DNA from 2 places in the Lelliottia sp. GFLA7 genome. Region 1 is predicted to be linked to the other one. Evidence: predicted binding sites of a transcription regulator. Region 1 holds the regulator's gene; the other holds the start of a gene.
The links. Region 1 encodes PurR, which represses purine synthesis genes. Its sites were predicted from a motif close to CANGCAAACGTTTGCNTG; they were not measured.
Positions count from the first base shown of each region.

Region 2: the regulator PurR is predicted to act here: its motif matches at 3,559-3,576, upstream of raiA (ribosome-associated translation inhibitor RaiA).

Region 1 covers NZ_JBWLAQ010000001.1:188,998-194,941, reverse strand. The annotation lists gene cfa (cyclopropane fatty acyl phospholipid synthase) at 1-618, opposite strand, end outside; gene punC (purine nucleoside transporter PunC) at 916-2,115, opposite strand; gene punR (DNA-binding transcriptional activator PunR) at 2,228-3,139, shown strand; gene purR (HTH-type transcriptional repressor PurR) at 3,158-4,183, opposite strand; gene cydH (cytochrome bd-I oxidase subunit CydH) at 4,480-4,569, shown strand; gene AC07RN_RS00945 (MFS transporter) at 4,734-5,900, shown strand; gene sodB (superoxide dismutase [Fe]) at 5,937-5,944, opposite strand, start outside.
Region 2 covers NZ_JBWLAQ010000009.1:99,087-105,030, reverse strand. The annotation lists gene clpB (ATP-dependent chaperone ClpB) at 1-698, opposite strand, end outside; gene yfiH (purine nucleoside phosphorylase YfiH) at 828-1,559, opposite strand; gene rluD (23S rRNA pseudouridine(1911/1915/1917) synthase RluD) at 1,556-2,536, opposite strand; gene bamD (outer membrane protein assembly factor BamD) at 2,667-3,404, shown strand; gene raiA (ribosome-associated translation inhibitor RaiA) at 3,674-4,015, shown strand; Phe leader region at 4,119-4,244, shown strand; gene pheL (pheA operon leader peptide PheL) at 4,120-4,167, shown strand; gene pheA (bifunctional chorismate mutase/prephenate dehydratase) at 4,273-5,433, shown strand; gene AC07RN_RS18810 (SMP-30/gluconolactonase/LRE family protein) at 5,430-5,944, opposite strand, start outside.

The sequences.
Region 1 (5,944 bases):
AGCCATCTTTTGCTGTTCGGCGGAAATGGTCACGCCCACCACGCTGACACCGTAATTTTTGGCCATGTAATACGCCAGTCCCCCCCAGCCGCAGCCAATATCCAGCACGCGCATGCCAGGCTGTAGCTGTAATTTCTCGCAGATAAGGTGGAGTTTGGCCAACTGAGCCTCCTCGAGCGTTGAGGCGTCTTTCCAGTAAGCGCAAGAATACTGCATCAAGGGGTCCAGCATACGCGTGAACAGGTCATTGCCGAGGTCGTAATGTTCCTTCCCGACAATCCACGCGCGCTTTTTATTTTGCAAATTAAACAGGCGCGCGGAGGCGATGCGTAAAGTGTCTCTCAGGTGATGGGGGAGCTGATTATCAAGGCCGGCGCGCAGGATGTTGTTGAAAAAAACATCCAGACGCTCACATTCCCACCAGCCGTCCATAAAGCTTTCGCCCAATCCGAGGGAGCCCTCCTGTAACACGCGCTTAAAAAAATCGGGATGTTTGACCTGGATATCAGAAGGGGCGGGCCCGTTGACGGTAATGCCCGCACGACTCAGTAACTCTCTGACTATTCGGGACCAATTGTCGTCCCGAAGGCTGACTTCTTCTATGCACGATGAACTCATAGCTTCTCCATCACCTGATGTGATCAGAACCTTCAAACAGCGTAGCCGCTTTTTATGGTTTGTGAGAAGTCTCACGGAATTATCCGTAAGGCTAGTATCCGACGTAGAACAGAGGAAGGGAGATAACCCTTGCCGAAAAGCCTTCCATGGTAAAACGGGAGCACTCCGGCTCCCGTTAACAGAGAGTATTTATCGTATTTATATGAACCAAATTTAGTATAGGCTTCAAAAATCACGCATTCAACTGAAAGTTGTTAGCAGCCTAATCACTCGTAAATCACATAATTACGTTCACGACTATGCTTGCGACGATTCTACCGGCGTTCCATTTTGCGTGTTTTCAGTTGCCGAAACTTGCATGCGATAACCGAGTGCGGCAAGCGCGACCGTCACCAGCATTACGCTGGTGGTCGTCATCAGCGGCGTGGCAATCAACGCCGAAACAATCAGGCTTGAGAGGAAACATAGACCCAGTTGCAGCGTGTTTTGTAACGCCGCAGCACGACCTGTCGCATGAGGGAACGGACGCAACGCCTGGGCAACCACGATCGGATAGATTGCGCCGTTAGCGACGGCCATTACGCAGAACGGGATTAAGATTTCAGCCAGGCCGACGTTTGGAATAAACCCGACAGCCCAGGTGCCGATGACGCTCAGGGCGTACAGCACCAGCAGCCAGGGCAGCATCTGTTGACCCTGCCATTTTTGTAGCGCTGCGCGACAGCCATAACCACCGACCAGGAAAGCGATGGTCTGCGGCACGTAGCTCAGGCCAATCACTGCAGGGGTGTAACCCATGTCGTGCAAAATGAACGGTGACCCGGTGAGCCAGGCAAAGAAGCTGGCGGAACAGGCCGCGTAAATCAGCACATTTCCGCGATAAGCGCGGGAACGGAGCAGTGACATAAAGGTGACGCGAGCCGCATTGTTCTCGACTGGTTTGGCTTGAGCGGGTTTGAGCGCAAAAGCGGGCAGCATCAGAACCAGGGTGATGATAAACAGCGTGGCAAAGATCGCCTGCCAGTCAAAATGCACCAGAATCCAGCTCCCGAGCAGCGGAGCCAGGGCTGGCGAAAGCCCCACGAGCGGCATGATGGTCGCAAAAATACGGTTAACGCGCGATGCGGGATAATAGTCGGTGACCAGCGCCTGCCAGGTCACCGCGGCAGCACACACGCCAAACGCCTGCACAAAGCGCAATACCAGCAGCCAGGTTGCATCGCGCACCCACAGCATGCCCAGACAACCCAGCGCAAAAATAGTTAAGCCAAGAAGAAGAATAGGCTTGCGGCCATAACGGTCAGAGAGCGGTCCCCACAGCAGTTGTGCAAGCGCAAAACCGGCCAGGAATACGCTGAGGCTGGCGCTGATCGCGGCAGCAGGTGTCTGCAAATCTTGCTGCATCGCGGCAAACGCCGGCAGATACATGTCGGTAGCCAAAAAGCCCAGCACGCTCAAACCGCCGAGCCAGACTAAGAATCCTTTGTTGGGTTGCATTGTTATTTCCTAATGAAAGCAGGTGTACATTGGCGCAGAGTGTAGGGAGTGCAATCTGGCTTGTGAAACGCTAATATTTGGCGGTTGCGTTCAAAAATTTTGCAGGCAAAAAATGTGGTCTGAATATTCTTTAGAAGTCGTGGATGCTGTCGCCCGGAATGGCAGCTTTAGTGGAGCCGCGCAGGAACTGCATCGCGTACCTTCTGCCGTCAGCTATACGGTACGTCAGATGGAGGAGTGGCTGGCGGTACCGCTGTTCGAACGCCGTCATCGCGACGTCGTTCTGACCCCCGCTGGCGTATGGTTTTTGAAAGAAGGCCGATCTGTTATCAAAAAAATGATGATCACACGTGAACAGTGCCAGCAGATTGCCAATGGCTGGCGCGGTCATCTTTCGATTGCGGTGGATAACATCGTAAAACCTGAACGGACGCGGCAGATGGTGGTTGATTTCTACCGCCATTTCTCGGATGTGGAACTTCGCGTCTCCCAGGAAGTGTTTAATGGCGTATGGGATGCGCTATCGGACGGCAGGGTGGAGATGGCGATCGGCGCGACGCAGGCCATTCCCGTCGGGGGGCGTTACGCCTTTAGGGATATGGGAACGCTGAGCTGGAGTTGCGTGGTGGCAAGCGATCATCCTCTGGCTGCGATGGACGGCCCGCTGAGTGACGACGTGTTGCGCAACTGGCCGTCGCTGGTGATGGAGGATACGTCGCGCTCGCTGCCAAAACGCATCACCTGGCTGCTTGATAACCAGCGGCGGGTCGTCGCGCCAGACTGGGAATCATCGGCAACCTGTTTGTCGGCGGGGCTGTGTGTGGGGATGGTGCCCGTGCATTTCGCACGCCCACGGATTGATCGCGGAGAATGGGTGGCGCTTGAGCTTGAAAATCCGTTCCCGGATGCGGCTTGCTGCCTGACATGGCAGCAAAACGATATGTCGCCTGCGCTGGCCTGGCTGCTGGATTATTTGGGTGATAGCGAAACGCTGAACAGAGAGTGGCTACGGGGGCCGGAATAACCGGCCCCGTAGAAACGATTAACGACGGTAATCGCGGAACGGACCGTCAGCGACGGAGCGACGTTCAATCAGGCGCGGATGGACTTCAATTGACTGAGACTCTTCACGTTTGCTGACGATACGATCCATCAGCATGTTGAATGCCGTTTCACCCAAAGAGTCTTTCGGCTGATGAATCGTCGTCAGCGCGGGAGTAAAGTAGCGAGCGTTGCGCACGTTATCATACCCGATCACGGAAATATCCTGCGGGACGCGCAAACCCAGCTCATCGGCTGCGCAAAGCGCGCCCATTGCCATAATATCACCGCCACAGAATACGGCAGTCGGACGATGCGGCTGCGAAACGATCTGCTGCATTGCGCGGTAGCCTGATTCGGGTTCAAAGTCGCCCTGGACAATCCAGTTTTCCGGAACGGTAATCAGCGCTTCTTCCATGGCTTTCATAAAGCCCGCCAGGCGGCCTGCACCGGTATTACGCTCGAGCGGACCGGGGATGACACCAATCTCGCGATGACCGCGTTCAATCAGATAACGGCCAGCCATGTAACCGCCTTCAAAGGCGTTATCGTTGACAGAATCGGTAAAATCAGCGCGTGTATCGCCCCAATCCATCACCACCATCGGGATATGACGGTACTCTTCCAGCATCGACAGCACGGATTCCGGGTATTCAGAACACATGACCAACAGGCCATCGACGCGCTTTTGCGCCATCATCGACAGGTAAGCGCGCTGTTTTTCCTGGCTGTTCCAGGCATTTCCCAGAATCAGGGTATAGCCTTTCTGGAAGCAGTTTTTTTCTACTGCCTCGATAATTTCGGCGAAATAGGCGGCTTCGCTGCTGGTCGCCAGCAGACCAATCGACTTGGTGTGATTTACTTTCAAGCTGCGAGCCACGGCGCTAGGGGAGTAGTGCAATTCTTTGATTGCAGCCCAAACGGCGTTGCGCGTCTCTTCCGCCACGAAACGGGTTTTGTTAATTACATGTGATACAGTTGTAGTGGAAACGTTTGCGCGTTTCGCTACATCTTTAATTGTTGCCATTAGCTGTCACTCCAGACCATATCCTAAGCTCCTGATAAATTGAGAGGTAAACGTTTGCCTTCTCTCACCCTAATCTCGCAAATTGAATTGCGATACGCCGGGAAAACGACACAGGACGTCAGGAGGGGGTCAGTGGCCGGTACGCTTATAAATTTAGCGTGGAATTTTGTCCTATCTTGATGAAAAGGGGAAGCGCAAAAACGGTTATGAGCCTAAATCCAGGAAGATTTTTGAGCGAAACTGTGTAAAAATGAGCAAGCTCACTTTTCATGTGGGGATTAAAAGGAGAAAAATTGATGAATACCGATCTTAAGTTTTCGTTAACGACCACAATTATCGTGCTGGGTTTGATTGTTGCGGCAAGTTTTACGGCTATTCTGCACTGATTCAGGCGGGGGAGAGCCTTCTCCCTCGTTTTCTTCCTTCTATTGTTACTCTCCCGACAATAATCTTTTGCCAATTTGTTAACTTCTCATTTTTTGTGATTGCTGTCATGCTTTCGACATATTTTTTCTGTGTCGCGTAATGACACGGTTCCCGGAGTTAATGAATGAAAATCAATTTTCCACTGCTGGCCCTCGCGATTGGCGCATTTGGGATCGGCACCACCGAGTTCTCCCCCATGGGGCTGCTACCGGTTATCGCTAAAGGGGTGTATGTTTCTATTCCTGCGGCGGGCATGCTGATCAGCGCTTATGCCATTGGCGTGATGATCGGCGCGCCTTTGATGACATTACTGCTTTCGCATCGTGCGCGTCGAAATGCGCTTATTTTCCTGATGGCCATTTTCACAGTGGGAAATGTGCTTTCGGCACTCTCTCCGGACTACACCACCCTCCTGTTGTCGCGCATTTTGACCAGCCTCAATCATGGCGCATTCTTTGGCCTGGGGTCGGTGGTGGCCGCGAGCGTAGTACCTAAGCACAAGCAGGCCAGCGCGGTCGCCACGATGTTTATGGGGCTCACGATAGCGAATATTGGCGGCGTGCCAGCGGCGACCTGGCTGGGTGAAGTCATCGGCTGGCGTATGTCGTTCCTCGCCACAGCGATGTTGGGTGTCGTGGCGATGATCGCGCTGTTCTTCTCGTTGCCGAAAGGCGGGGCGGGCGAGCGTCCGGACGTGCGCAAAGAGCTGTCGGTTCTGCTCCGCCCGCAGGTGCTGTCAGCGCTGTTGACGACGGTGCTGGGCGCTGGAGCCATGTTTACGCTCTATACCTATATTTCGCCCGTGCTGCACGATATCACGCATGCCACACCGTTCTTTGTGACGGCAATGTTGGTGTTGATTGGTGTGGGCTTCACCATCGGCAACTATCTTGGCGGCAAGTTGGCCGACCGTTCGGTGAGCGGCACGTTGAAAGGATTTTTAACCTTGCTGATCGTCATCATGGTCGCCATTCCATGGTTAGCACGTAATGAGTTCGGAGCCGCTATCGCCATGGTGGTTTGGGGCGCAGCCACGTTTGCGGTGGTACCGCCGTTGCAGATGCGAGTGATGCGCGTGGCGCACGAAGCACCAGGGCTTTCGTCTTCAGTGAATATTGGGGCGTTTAACCTGGGTAATGCGCTTGGCGCAGCGGCGGGGGGCGCGGTGATCTCCGCGGGGCTGGGTTACAGCTTTGTTCCGGTTATGGGGGCGATCATTGCCGGGCTGGGTCTGCTGTTGGTGCTGTTGTCCGGGCGCAAACAACCGCAACCGGCTTGCGCAACCGAGTGATAAAAACGCAGAAGGGTTACCCCTTCTGCGAGTCTTTTACGCCG
Region 2 (5,944 bases), on a different contig from region 1:
TTCAAGCCCTCAGGCACTTCACCATTAACAATTCGCTGCGCCAAACCTTCGACGATGGCGGTTTTACCCACACCTGGCTCACCGATCAGCACCGGGTTATTTTTGGTGCGGCGTTGCAGCACCTGAATGGTTCGACGAATCTCTTCGTCACGACCAATGACCGGATCGAGTTTGCCTTGTTCGGCGCGTTCGGTCAGATCAATGGTAAATTTCTTCAAAGCCTGACGTTGGTCTTCGGCCCCCTGGTCGTTCACGCTATCACCTCCACGCATTTGATCAATCGCCTGACTCACGTTGGCGGTTGTGGCTCCGGCCGATTTCAACAGGTCGGTCAGGGTGCCGCGTGATTCAAGCGCAGCCAGAACGAAGAGTTCTGACGAAATAAAGTTGTCTCCACGTTTTTGCGCCAGCTTGTCGCAAAGATTCAGTACACGCACTAAGTCCTGTGATGGCTGAACGTCACCACCGGTGCCTTCTACCTGCGGCAAACGACCGAGTGCCTGATCGATGGCTGTGCGTAACTGGCCGGCATTAATGCCAGCAGACGTGAGTAAAGGACGTACCGATCCCCCTTCCTGATTCAGCAAGGCGCTCATTAAATGAAGAGGTTCGATAAATTGGTTGTCGCGCCCCAGTGCGAGTGACTGGGCGTCGGCGAGAGCAAGCTGGAATTTATTGGTAAGACGATCCAGACGCATAACTCCTCCCATAACAGGTCAATTTTGCTACTGGAGATTAAATGAGGTCATCCCTCAATTATTCAAGGTTAATGACCTGAATTATGCGAAAAGAAAACGGCGCGTGCCGGATCGTCTTGATTCTTTAGGTTATATCAGCCAAATAAAACTTGCCATACGACCAGTGGTATTGTCGCGACGATAAGAGAAAAAATCACCCTTTTCTGTGAAGGTGCAACGATCGCCGCCAAAGATGTGCGTGATGCCGACATTGTTTAAGCGCTGGCGAGCCAGTTGATAAATATCAGCCAGATATTTATCCCCTTTTACCTGAAACGCACTCGCCGCCTGCGCATCTTCTGCGATAAAAGCGTCGCGCACTTCAGGGCCGACTTCAAAGGCCTGTGGACCGATTGCCGGGCCAAGCCAGGCAATCATGTTCTCCGGACGATCCGCAAAACATGCCACGGTCTCTTCCAGAACACCAGCACACAGCCCACGCCATCCGGCATGCGCTGCTGCAACTTCCGTACCGGCTTGATTGCACAACAGAACAGGCAAACAGTCGGCAGTCATAACGGCACAAACTGTCCCGGGCGTATTGCTGTAGGAGGCATCCGCACGTTTTGAGGTATAGGGCTCGCCCGTTAACTTCAATACGTCAGTGCCATGCACCTGCTCAAGCCAAACCGGTTTTGAAGGCAGATGTCCCGCCGCAAACATCCGCTTGCGGTTTTCGTCAACATGGTCAAGGTTATCGCCGCAGTGCGCACCTAAATTCAGTGACTCCCACGCATCCTGACTCACGCCGCCGATTCGGGTAGAACTACAGGCAGCCACACCTTTAGGTAGTGGCCACGCCGGGACTATCAGTTTGGTCATAACCAGTCCACTTTATCCTTATGCTCTTCAAAATCTGCACGCATCGCTTCGATGAGCTCGACCATGTCCTGAGGAATAGGCGCATGCCATTCCATCTCGATGCCTGTAATCGGGTGATACAGGCGCAGCATGGTGGCGTGCAAAGCCTGACGATCAAATTTACGCAGCGTGCTGATAAATTCTTCAGAAGCGCCTTTAGGTGGACGCGGGCGTCCGCCATAAACCTGATCACCCACCAGCGGATGCGTAATGTGCGACATGTGCACACGGATCTGGTGAGTACGGCCCGTTTCCAGACGCAAACGCAAACGCGTATGAATGCGGAAATGTTCCATAATGCGGTAATGCGTTACCGCGGGTTTCCCCATCGGATGCACTGACATGTGCGTGCGTTTGGTCGGGTGACGGCTGATCGGCTCTTCTACCGTACCACCTGAGGTCATGTGACCGATCGCGACCGCTTCATATTCACGGGTGATTTCACGCAGCTGCAACGATTCCACCAAGCGCGTTTGCGCCGGAACAGTTTTTGCGACGACCATCAAACCGGTTGTGTCTTTATCCAGACGATGCACGATGCCTGCACGCGGCACATCGGTGATCGGTGGATAGTAGTGGAGCAGCGCATTCAGCACTGTACCATCAGGATTACCCGCTCCCGGGTGGACAACCAGGCCGCGAGGCTTGTTGATCACCAGAATGTCATCATCTTCATAGACGATGGTAAGCGGGATATCTTGTGCTTCAAAACGGACTTCTTCATCGATTTCAGCATTGATGGCGACCACTTCCCCACCTAACACTTTCTCTTTTGGCGTGTCCCAAACTTTGCCGTTGACCATCACTCGTTGGTCAAGAATCCATTCTTTTATGCGTGAACGCGAATAATCAGGGAACATTTCGGCCAAAGCTTGATCTAAGCGTTGACCGAGCTGATTTTCGGAGACTGTTGCGGTGAGTTCTACTCGTTGTGCCATAGACTGCTTCTTCGTTTAACGTTGGGTTTTACGGCTTTGCCGTATAATATAGTGTGCTATTGTAGCTGGTCTTAATCGGGAGCAGGAAAGAGATTCTCCCGGACAAACATTTGAGGAAAGTCAAAACGTCATGACGCGCATGAAATATCTGGTGGCAGCGGCCACGTTGAGCCTGGCTTTGGTGGGCTGCTCCGGTTCAAATGAACAGGTCCCTGACAATCCGCCGAATGAAATCTATGCGACTGCTCAGCAAAAACTCCAGGACGGTAACTGGAAACAGGCCATAACGCAACTGGAAGCGCTGGATAATCGTTATCCATTTGGTCCTTATTCCCAGCAGGTACAGTTAGATCTTATCTATGCCTACTACAAAAATGCCGATCTGCCGCTGGCTCAGGCAACGATCGATCGCTTCATGCGTCTAAACCCGACTCATCCGAACATTGATTATGTCATGTATATGCGTGGCCTAACCAACATGGCGCTGGATGACAGTGCTCTGCAAGGTTTCTTCGGTGTGGATCGTTCTGACCGCGACCCGCAGCACGCGCGCGATGCCTTCAACGATTTCTCAAAACTGGTACGCGGCTATCCAAACAGCCAGTACACCACCGATGCGACCAAGCGTCTGGTGTTCCTGAAAGATCGTCTGGCTAAGTATGAATACTCCGTTGCCGAATACTATACCCGCCGTGGTGCATGGGTGGCAGTCGTGAACCGCGTAGAAGGAATGTTGCGTGATTATCCTGACACTCAGGCGACCCGCGACGGACTGAAGCTGATGGAAAATGCCTATCGCCAGATGCAGATGAACGCTCAGGCAGAAAAAGTAGCGAAGATCATTGCCGCGAACAGCAGCAATACCTAATTGCTTTACGCTATGTAAAACGGCAGCCCATGGGCTGCCGTTTTTTTATTCATTTTATCGCTTACTGGGGCGCTGTAGCCCCGACCAATCCTATCAACTATGGCTGCAAATCCGCACTTCGACAAGGAAAAAAACGCGTCTTCCTGTCGAGGCTCACAAAAAAGGTTCCCTGACAAAAAGTGACAAAAATGTGTGATTTAGATCACACATTTTGACATTGGGAAAGGTATGCTGGAATCACTAAGACGGAAAGACAAGAGGTAACTTTTATGACAATGAACATTACCAGTAAACAAATGGAAATTACTCCGGCAATCCGCCAGCACGTCGCAGACCGTCTCGCCAAACTTGATAAATGGCAAACACACCTGATTAACCCGCATATCATTCTGTCTAAGGAACCGAAGGGTTTTACCGCTGATGCAACTATCAATACACCTAACGGCCATCTGGTCGCCAGCGCTAAACACGAAGATATGTATACGGCTATCAACGATTTGATCAACAAGCTGGAACGGCAGCTCAATAAAGTGCAACACAAAGGCGAAGCCCGTCGCGCCGCGACATCGGTGAAAGACGCAAGCTTAGCGGAAGAAGTTGAAGAAGAGTAATCCTTTAAATTGAGTATACCGCCAACGCGCCTTCGGGCGCGTTTTTTATTGACAGAACGAAAACAGTACGGGTACTTTAGAGCTATCACTCACAGGATGAATTCATGAAATATACCCCGTTTTTCTTCGCATTCTTTTTTACCTTCCCCTGATTGGGAGGCGTTTCGTCGTGTGATAAAGAATGCGAAGACGAACAACAAGGCCTCCCAAACCGGGAGGCCTTTTTTATGATAACAATAAACGAAATAGGCAACGCTATGACATCGGAAAACCCGTTACTGGATCTGCGAGTAAAAATCAGCGCGCTGGACGAGAAACTACTGGCGCTGCTGGCCGAACGCCGTGCGCTTGCAGTTGAAGTGGGTAAAGCCAAGCTGGATTCCCACCGCCCGGTGCGAGACATCGATCGCGAGCGCGATTTGCTGGAACGCCTGATTCAGCTTGGTAAAGCTCATCATCTGGATGCTCACTACATCACTCGCCTTTTTCAGCTCATCATCGAAGATTCCGTTCTCACCCAGCAGGCGTTGCTGCAACAGCATTTGAATCAAACCAATCCGCACTCAGCGCGCGTGGCCTTCCTCGGGCCAAAAGGATCGTATTCCCATCTTGCAGCGCGCCAGTATGCGGCACGTCATTTCGAAGAATTCATTGAAAGTGGCTGCGCAAAATTCGCCGATATCTTTAATCAGGTCGAAACCGGGCAAGCTGATTACGCCGTCGTCCCGATTGAAAACACCAGTTCCGGCGCGATTAACGATGTCTACGACCTGCTCCAGCACACCAGTCTGTCGCTGGTTGGCGAGCTTAATATCCCTATCGACCATTGCGTTCTGGTTTCGGGTTCAACCGATCTCAGCCAGGTAAATACGGTGTACAGCCACCCGCAGCCGTTCCAGCAGTGTAGTCAGTTCCTGAACCGTTACCCAAACTGGAAAATTGAGTACACCGAGAGTACCTCGGCAGCGATGGCGAAAGTCGCGCAGGCTAATTCGCCAACCGTTGCGGCGTTGGGCAGTGAAGCAGGCGGTGCTCTGTACGGCTTGCAGGTACTGGAGCGAAACCTGGCAAATCAAACGCAAAACATCACCCGCTTCGTGGTCCTGGCGCGCAAAGCCATTAACGTATCCGAACAGGTGCCCGCCAAAACAACGCTGCTTATGGCAACGGGTCAGCAGGCCGGTGCGTTGGTAGAAGCGCTGCTGGTTCTGCGGAATCACAATCTGATCATGACCAAACTTGAGTCCCGCCCAATCAACGGCAATCCGTGGGAAGAGATGTTTTATCTTGATATCCAGGCTAACCTGGAGTCCGCTTCCATGCAGAAAGCCCTGCGTGAACTGGGTGAAATCACCCGTTCAATGAAGGTATTGGGCTGCTATCCAGGCGAAAACGTGGTGCCGGTCGATCCGGTTTAACGTTCGACAAAGGGGCTTTTCTTCATTCCTGCCACGTTGACTGGCAGGGTGAAGATCGCACCAGAAAGCGGATATTTAGCCACTTCTTCAGCGTTCATATTTTCTCGCGTCGTCGTGATAAACAGCGTTTTCATGTCATCACCGCCAAAGCAAACCATCGTCGGACAACGCACCGGTAGTCGGTATTCTTCCAGTTGTTCACCCTGCGGTGAAAAACGCGCAATACGCCAGCCATCAAACAGCGCGCTCCAGTAGCACCCTTCAACGTCCATCGCCGCACCGTCAGGCATGCCCTCCCCCTTTTCAAACCGGCGAAAGTCGTCACGCATCCCCGGCTCGCCATGTTCATTTAAGGGCGTACGGTAAATCACGCTGTTTGGCGTATCCGAGGTAAACATCCACTGGTGGTCCGGGCTAAACGCCAGGCCGTTATGCCCGTGGATATCACACTGAATAACTTTAGGCGTCAGGTCGTTATCAATACGCATCAGCATGGCGCCGTTATAATCGC